2 regions of the Limosilactobacillus walteri genome follow, and region 2 is predicted to be linked to the other one. Evidence: a T-box and tRNA genes for the amino acid it is inferred to sense, from the RefSeq annotation. Region 2 holds a T-box; the other holds one or more tRNA genes.
The links. A T-box is a leader RNA that pairs with one kind of tRNA and senses whether it is charged. The one in region 2 lies ahead of leuS (leucine--tRNA ligase), so its partner is inferred to be a tRNA-Leu.
Positions count from the first base shown of each region.

Region 1 (4,438 bases), on a different contig from region 2:
AGACAAGCAAGCAAAATGAAGCGACAGCCTTTATTGAAGAGGCATATAAGGATGCATATAAACGTTTCTTAGGTCCAGCAATCGAACGGGAACTTCGTCGGCAATTAACGGAAAGTGCTGACGAGCAAGCAATTAAAGTATTTGGTGAAAACCTTTACCACCTTTTGATGCAGGCTCCGATTAAAGGAAAAGTCGTTTTGGGCTTTGACCCGGCCTATCGGACAGGGTGTAAGCTAGCGGTGCTTGATGAAAATGGTAAATTCTTAACCAAAGCTGTTATTTATCCCCATAAACCCGCGCCGGAAAAACAACGGGCAACGGCAGAAAGCGAATTTATTGAACTGCTTGAGAAGTACAATGTTGAGATGATTGCAATCGGCAACGGAACAGCTAGTCGTGAATCGGAACAATTCGTTGCGGAGGCGCTAAAAAAGGTTAAACGGCCAATCTATTATGTAATCGTGAATGAAGCAGGGGCCTCGGTTTATTCTGCCAGCAAGGAAGCCCGTGATGAGTTTCCAGACTTGCATGTTGAACAACGGAGTGCGATTAGTATTGGTCGCCGTTTGCAGGACCCGCTAGCAGAATTAGTGAAGATTGACCCGCAAGCTGTTGGTGTCGGACAATACCAACATGATTTGCCGAAGAAGGAGCTTAGCGGTGAACTAGAGACAATTGTCGAACGCGCGGTTAACCGGGTCGGTGTTAACTTAAATACGGCAAGCTACCAGTTATTGACCCGAATTTCAGGGCTTAATAAGACGATTGCTAAGAACATTGTGACTTACCGGGATGAAAATGGCCGCTACACTAATCGGACCCAGCTGAAAAAGGTTCCGCGCTTAGGACCTAAGGCATACCAGCAATCGGTTGGTTTTCTACGGATTATTGGTGGCGAAAATCCGCTTGATAATACCGATGTCCATCCCGAGAGTTATGAAGTTGCCCGTCAAATTATCGAATCTGCGGGAATTAACCTTGCTGATTTGGGAACACCAGCAGCTGAAAAGAAGTTAAAAGCAATTGACATTAGCCAGTTTACTAACGACCAGGTTGGGGCGGAAACAGTTAAGGATATTATTGCTTCCCTGCAAAAGCCAGGACGCGATCTGCGAGATTCAATGCCCGCACCATTGCTTCGCCATGATGTGATGACAATTGAAGATCTTAAGCCGGGGATGAAATTACAAGGAACGGTTCGAAATGTTGTTGATTTTGGCGCATTTGTTGATATCGGTGTTAAACATGATGGCTTGGTTCATGTTTCAAAAATGAGTAAGCAATTTATTCGTGATCCCCGTGCGATTGTTGCGGTTGGTGATATTGTTGATGTGTGGATTGACGATGTTGATTTGCAACGTCAACGAATTCAGTTAACGATGATTGAGCCGGCAGCGGTGGCAAATGAATAACGAAAGGTTGCAACAATTAACCGAGCAGTGGTCACAAGAATACTTTGGGCGTCCTTTTACGCACAGGGTATTTTTTAATCGGCGCTTAACAACAACGGGTGGCCGTTACCATCTAAATGACCATCATATTGATATTAACCCGTTGATGTATACCGAATTTGACTTAGTAAACTTACGGAGCGTGGTCCTTCATGAGTTATGCCATTACCATCTCCACTTACTAGGGAGGGATTATCATCATCGGAGCAAGGATTTCAAACAGTTACTGGCGCAGGTTGGCGGTTCAAGATATGCGCCAGCAACAAGTAAAAGGCGTGTTAATGCAAAAAGAAAGTGGCGTTATCAGTGTACTGGCTGTGGTGTCGAAATAGCACGACAACGGCGTTTTAATACTAACCGATATGTTTGCCGTCGTTGCGGTCATCATTTTATTTTAAAAAATTAAAAAAAGTAGTTGCCAACGAATAGGTATCTTGCTATAATAATATTCGTTGGTTGATATGCGGCCGTGGCGGAACTGGCAGACGCGTAAGATTAAGGATCTTATGGTCGATTATGACCGTGGAGGTTCAAGTCCTCTCGGCCGCACTATTAAAAAGCTTGAGTTTAACGACTCAAGCTTTTTTTGTTTTAAAATTCGTTACTAAAATTTAGTAAAACTTTATCTATCACTCTTGCTATTACATTTATGAAAGCGCTATACTTTAGTTGTTGTAAGTAGTAACGAGGAGGGATTTACTAATGGATGCAGATATCAAATGGCTTGATGACCCGGAAACTTTCCGTGTTAATCAACTGCCAGCGCACAGCGACCACTATTACTATGGTGATTACGATGAGTGGCAGCACCGTAATAGCCGGTTTGTCCAAAGCCTTGATGGTAAGTGGCAGTTTCATTTTGCAAAAAATCCGCAAGAACGGGTAGCTGGCTTTTATGCGACCGATTATGATAGCAGTAGTTTTGACACAATTGAAGTGCCAAGTGAAATTGAGTTAAATGATTACGCGCAAAATAACTATATTAACACCCTAATTCCATGGGAAGGGAAGATTTATCGGCGGCCAGCCTATGCGCTTAGCCCTGATGATGGTCAAGAAGGATCGTTCAGCAATGGAGCGGATAATACGGTTGGCTCCTATATTAAGCACTTTGATCTTGCGCCGTCTTTGCGGGGGAAGCAAATTCGGGTTCGATTTGAAGGGGTTGAACGGGCAATGTACTTGTGGCTAAACGGGCACTTTATTGGTTATGCGGAAGATAGTTTTACCCCGTCTGAATTTGACCTCACCCCATACATTCAAGATGAGGATAATGTGATGGCAGTTGAAGTCTTTAAGCATAGTACTGCTTCGTGGATTGAAGATCAGGATATGTTCCGTTTTTCTGGTATTTTTCGGAGCGTTAATTTACTCGCCCAACCTAGTATTCATGTTGAAGATATGAATATTAAGCCGACTGTTACCGATAATTATCAAGATGGCATTTTTAATGTTGACCTGCAACTTCAAGGGGAAAAAGAAGGGACAGTTAATGTGCGGGTAATTGATGTCGATGGTAATACCCTTGTTAATGAAACCCATCCTGTTAGCGCCACGGTTGAGGTTCGTGACCAGTACTTGGAAAATGTTAATTTGTGGGATAACCATCATCCTTACCTTTACCAATTATTAGTTGAAGTTCGTGATAAGAATGGTGACTTAAGCGAATTAGTTCCTTATCGGTTTGGTTTTCGGCGAATTGAGATTAACAAAGACCATGTCGTTCTCTTAAATGGTGAGCGGTTAATTATCAATGGTGTCAACCGTCATGAATGGGATGCTAAGCGTGGCCGCGCAATTACCATGGAAGACATGACCAGCGACATCGCTACCTTCAAGGAAAATAACATTAATGCTGTTCGGACGTGTCACTATCCCGACCAGATTCCTTGGTATTATATGTGTGATGATAATGGCATCTATATGATGGCCGAGAATAACCTTGAGTCCCATGCTACCTGGCAAAAGATGGGAGCGATTGAGCCATCGTACAATGTTCCCGGTTCAGTTCCGCAATGGCGTGAAGTGGTAGTTGATCGGGCACGAACAAACTATGAGACGTTTAAAAATCACCCATCGATTTTATTCTGGTCCCTCGGTAATGAATCATATGCCGGCGATAATCTTGTAAAAATGAATGAGTTTTACAAGGAACATGATGATAGTCGGCTTGTTCACTATGAAGGTGTTTGCCATACGCCGGAGTATCGTGACCAAATTTCGGATGTGGAAAGCTGGATGTATCTGCCGCCAAAGGAAGTTGAAGAATACTTAAAGAATAATCCAGACAAACCATTTATGGAATGTGAATATATGCATGATATGGGGAACTCTGATGGAGGAATGGGATCATATATCGCCCTTCTTGATAAATACCCCCAATATTTCGGTGGATTTATTTGGGACTTTATCGATCAGGCATTACTTGTTAAAGATCCAGTTAGTGGTCAAGAAGTAATGCGGTATGGTGGCGACTTTGATGACCGCCATTCAGATTATGAGTTTTCAGGCGATGGCTTAATGTTTGCGGACCGGACACCCAAGCCGGCAATGCAGGAGGTAAGGTACTATTATGGCTTACACAAATAAATTAAATGTTATTTATGGCGATGGAACACTGGGCTTAAGCGGCGATGATTTTCACTATATTTTTAGCTATGAACGTGGTGGCCTTGAGTCAATGAAAATAAATGGCAAAGAATGGCTCTATCGCGAACCAATGCCAACTTTTTGGCGGGCCACTACTGACAATGACCGCGGGAACGGCTTCAACATTCGTGCGGCTCAATGGCTAGGTGCGGATGTTTTCCACAAATGTAGCCAAATTCAGCTAACAGTTGATGGGCAAAAATTTACGGAATTGCCGATTGCACCAATAACTAATGAATTTAGTGATTCAATGACGGCCCAAAACGTTACAATTAAGTTTACTTATGAAACGTTAACCGTGCCTGCAACTAATGTTACTGTTGAGTATACTGTAACAC
Region 1 is NZ_QORN01000018.1:38,636-43,073, reverse strand. Features, by position in the region: gene DTK66_RS05095 (Tex family protein) at 1-1,412, shown strand, start outside; gene DTK66_RS05090 (SprT family protein) at 1,405-1,857, shown strand; tRNA gene DTK66_RS05085 (tRNA-Leu) at 1,915-2,000, shown strand; gene DTK66_RS05080 (glycoside hydrolase family 2 TIM barrel-domain containing protein) at 2,154-4,040, shown strand; gene DTK66_RS05075 (beta-galactosidase small subunit) at 4,024-4,438, shown strand, end outside.
Region 1: it encodes a tRNA-Leu, which carries the amino acid that the T-box ahead of leuS (leucine--tRNA ligase) is inferred to sense. The anticodon was not compared.

Region 2 (4,438 bases):
CACCGACGTAGAGATCAACTGGTGACCAGTAATCAAGGGCTTCTTTGGAGGCAAATTCTTTGTCATTGTGAGGGTCGGTGTACCGAAGCCAGTACCAAGATGAACCAGCCCATTGTGGCATCGTATTAGTTTCACGTAAACCATGCCGCCCGTTTTCATCGTATACGTTAACCCAATCTTCAACATTTGCCAATGGACTTTCACCAGTTCCAGAAGGCTCAATATTATCGGTATTTGGCAATTTAAGCGGAAGTTCATCTTCAGGAACTAATGAAGTTGTTCCATCATCCCAGTGGATGACCGGAATTGGTTCACCCCAGTAGCGTTGACGACTGAAGATCCAGTCACGAAGGCGGTAATTAACCTTCTTATGACCGGCATCATGTTCTTCTAGCCAGTCAATCATCTTTTGCTTAGCGTCAGCATTATTTAGACCATCAAGGAAGCCGGAGTTAATATGTTTGCCATCACCACTAAAGGCACCTTCTGAAATGTCAGCACCTTCAATAATCGGCTTAATCGGCAAATCAAATTTTTTCGCAAAGTCATAGTCACGTTGGTCACCTGATGGGACAGCCATTACAGCACCTGTCCCATATGACGCGAGAACATAATCACTAATCCAGATTGGTAATTTTTCACCATTAACTGGATTAATAACGTAAGAACCAGTAAATACCCCTGTCTTATCCTTATTTAAATCAGTCCGTTCAAGATCAGACCGCCGGGAAGCTTCTTCCTTGTACTTTTCAACTTCTACTTGATGCTCTGGTGTTGTTAATTGGTCAACCAACTCTTGTTCTGGCGCGAGAACAACATAAGAAGCACCAAACAACGTATCTGCACGAGTAGTAAATACTTCAATCTTCGTATCTTCATCGCCGACAACAGGGAAGTAAACGGAAGCACCTTCTGAACGGCCAATCCAATTGCGTTGCATTTCCTTAACGCTTTCAGGCCAGTCAACAAGGTCAAGGTCATCAATCAAGCGGTCTGCATAAGCTGTGATTTTCAATACCCATTGTCGCATTGGCTTACGGTATACTGGGTATCCGCCTCGCTTCGTCTTACCGTCTTCAACCTCTTCATTGGCTACCACTGTTCCCCCCATAAAGTCAGGTGCCCAGTTGACCATAATCTCACTTTCATAAGCCAGGCCCTTTTTATAAAGTTGTTCAAAGATCCATTGAGTCCACTTATAGAAGTTTGGATCAGTTGTATTAACTTCACGATCCCAATCATATGAAAAACCAAGTGATTGAATTTGATCCCGAAAATGATCAACATTCTTGTTAGTAAAGTCTTTAGGGTTGTGACCAGTTTTCAATGCATACTGTTCAGCAGGAAGACCAAATGCGTCCCAGCCCATTGGGTGGAGAACATTAAATCCTTGCATCCGTTTCATTCGTGACATTACATCAGTTGCGGTATATCCTTCTGGGTGACCAACGTGAAGTCCTTGACCAGATGGATAAGGGAACATGTCTAGGGCATAATATTTTTTCTGGTCTTTATTAAGGTCTGCCTTAAACGTTTCGTTCTTTTTCCAGAATTTTTGCCATTTTTTCTCAATCGCTGTATGATCGTAAGCCATCTATCTCGCTCCTCATTTTTGTAGTTTAATAATCGTAATAAAAAAGTCCCGTAGAAAAATCTACGAGACGAAATCTATCCGCGGTACCACCCGTTTTCCATGGTAATCATGGCGCTTAGTACCTTAACGCGGTAAACGTCACTGCTTACTAACTTCGGCAGTAATCACCTAGATGAGTTCGTTAATGACAGGTCTCCTGTTCTCAGCACCACAGGATCTCTGAAGGCCATATCAAAAACTAATATTTCTATTACGATCAAATATTTAACGCTTATTGTAACAACCACTATCAGTGATTGCAAGTATAAGATTTAATTTAGCCTAAAATTGCCTTTAGTTCGTCAACCTTGTCAAGTTGTTCCCAAGGTAAATCAATATCAGTCCGGCCAAAGTGACCATAGGCAGCCGTTTGTTTGTAAATTGGCCGTTTTAAGTCAAGCATTTCAATAATTCCTGCTGGCCGTAAATCAAATACTTTCCGCACGGCCGCAATCAATTCTTCTTCAGTCCGTGTACCAGTACCGTAAGTGTTAATCATGATTGATACCGGTTCTGCTACCCCAATTGCATAGGCAACCTGGATTTCAGCTTTTTTAGCATAACCTGCTGCCACAATATTCTTTGCAATATAGCGAGCAGCATAACTAGCAGAACGGTCAACCTTGGTCGCATCCTTACCAGAGAAAGCACCACCACCATGGTGAGCGGCTCCTCCATAAGTATCAACAATAATCTTACGACCAGTCAATCCCGCATCTCCTTGCGGACCACCGATTACAAAACGGCCAGTCGGATTAATAAAGTACTTTGTCTTATCGTCAAGGTATTTAGCAGGAATTACCGCTTTAATAACTTGTTCCTTAACGTCTTGCTTGATTTGATCAAGGGAAACTTCTGGGTCATGCTGGGTACTTAACACAATAGTGTCAACACGAAGCGGCTTATCATTTTCGTCATATTCAACGGTAACTTCAGCCTTGGCATCTGGACGAAGGTATGAGATAACTCCGTCTTTACGTAATTGCGCAATCTTACGCATTAACTTATGGCTCAAGACTAATGTAAGCGGCATATATTCGGGTGTCTCATCAGTTGCGTAACCAAACATCAATCCTTGGTCACCAGCACCAATCTGGTCAAGCGGATCAGCATCCCCTTCACGTGTCTCTAAGGAGTCATCAACCCCCTGCGCAATATCAGGTGACTGTTCATCAATCGCTGTAATAACTGCACAGTTATCAGCATCAAACCCATACTTACCATCAGTATAGCCAATTTTTCTAATCGTATCACGCACGATCTTTTGGATATTAACATAAGCCTTAGTTGAAACTTCACCAAAAACTAATACTAATCCGGTAGTAACTGACGTCTCAACAGCAACCCGTGAGTCTGGGTCCTTTTCGAGCAATGCATCCAAAATTGCATCACTAATTTGGTCAGCAATCTTGTCTGGATGTCCTTCAGAAACTGATTCGGATGTAAATAAATGTCGTTCTGCCATCTTATAATTCCCCCATATTCTATTGAAACTTTCAACAGTTTGTAGTTGCGGTTACAAGGCATCTTCACGTTCAGACGTGAATCCTATCGGGAATTGCTTCATAACGAGAATAATCTTAGCATAGTTTCCAGCCAACAATCAATGATAATCCTAATATTCCTATTCCAAGCGAGCATTTACCATCCCTACAGCTGTCATAAATGAATAAATAATTGTAGGACCAACAAATTTAAAACCATCGTTGCGCATTTGTTTTGATAACCGCTGCGATGCTGGCGTTTGGGCTGGCAAATCTTCGCCGGCACTTAAAATTAACCGTTCCGCTTTTCCATTCATGAACTGCCAAATGTAATCGTTAAAGGTGGTTCCATTTTCTCTCAGCTGGCAGATCACCCGTGCATTATTAATTACTGCTAAAATTTTACGACGGTTACGGATAATCTTAGCATTAGCACACAACCGCTCGACATCCTTCTCAGTCATAGCAGCGACCTTTTCAACATTAAAGCCTAAAAAAGCATCTTCAAATGCTAATCGCCGGTGCCAGATCGTTTGCCAAGTCAAACCTGCTTGAAATAATTCTAACGAAAGCATTTCAAAAAGAAGGTAATCATCATGAACTGGGAATCCCCAATAATTATCATAATAATTTTGCATTTCTGGCGTTTTTTCTGCCCATTGCGGTCGTTTTGTCATTATTTTTCATTCCTTTGCTTTATATAAAAAAGAACCGAGGCTAGCTCAGTCCTTCAGTTAAGAATATACATATTTTACCTAATTTTCACTTTGTTTTTTTGTGTTTTTCAAAAGAAATGCTAATACTAAGCCGAATAATTCAACGATTATCATTCCGATAAATACTAACCGGTAACCATGTAAGGCTGCTAATTGAGCTGTCATTCCGCTTTGTAACGCATTTGCTGTCGCAACAGTGAGAATAAGCGTCGAAATTGTTACGCCTGCTGAACCCAGTACCTGTCGAACAGTAGTAATTACAGCAGTACCATGAGGCACGAGTTTGTCTGGTAAGGCATTTGCACCAAGGGTAACCGCTGGCATCATTACAAAGGCATTTCCCCCTTCAATAACCATCGCACAAAGGATCATCCCCCAAAGGCTCAAGCGGTCCAGAACTAATAAACCGGCAGTCCATCCCGCGATAATCATAATCATTCCCACGAGCATTGTAGGTTTAAAGCCAATCTTATCGGCTAACTTACCAGATAAAGGATTTAGGATACTAAGGAAAACCGCTCCTGGCACCAGTGCCATCCCTGATACAAATGGGCTAACTTTTAACACTCCTTGATAATAAAGCGGAAAAATAATTGTTGTTACAA
Region 2 is NZ_QORN01000008.1:4,556-8,993, reverse strand. Features, by position in the region: gene leuS (leucine--tRNA ligase) at 1-1,594, opposite strand, end outside; T-box leader at 1,655-1,860, opposite strand; gene metK (methionine adenosyltransferase) at 1,911-3,098, opposite strand; SMK box riboswitch at 3,096-3,207, opposite strand; gene DTK66_RS02780 (DNA-3-methyladenine glycosylase I) at 3,258-3,797, opposite strand; gene DTK66_RS02775 (MFS transporter) at 3,873-4,438, opposite strand, start outside.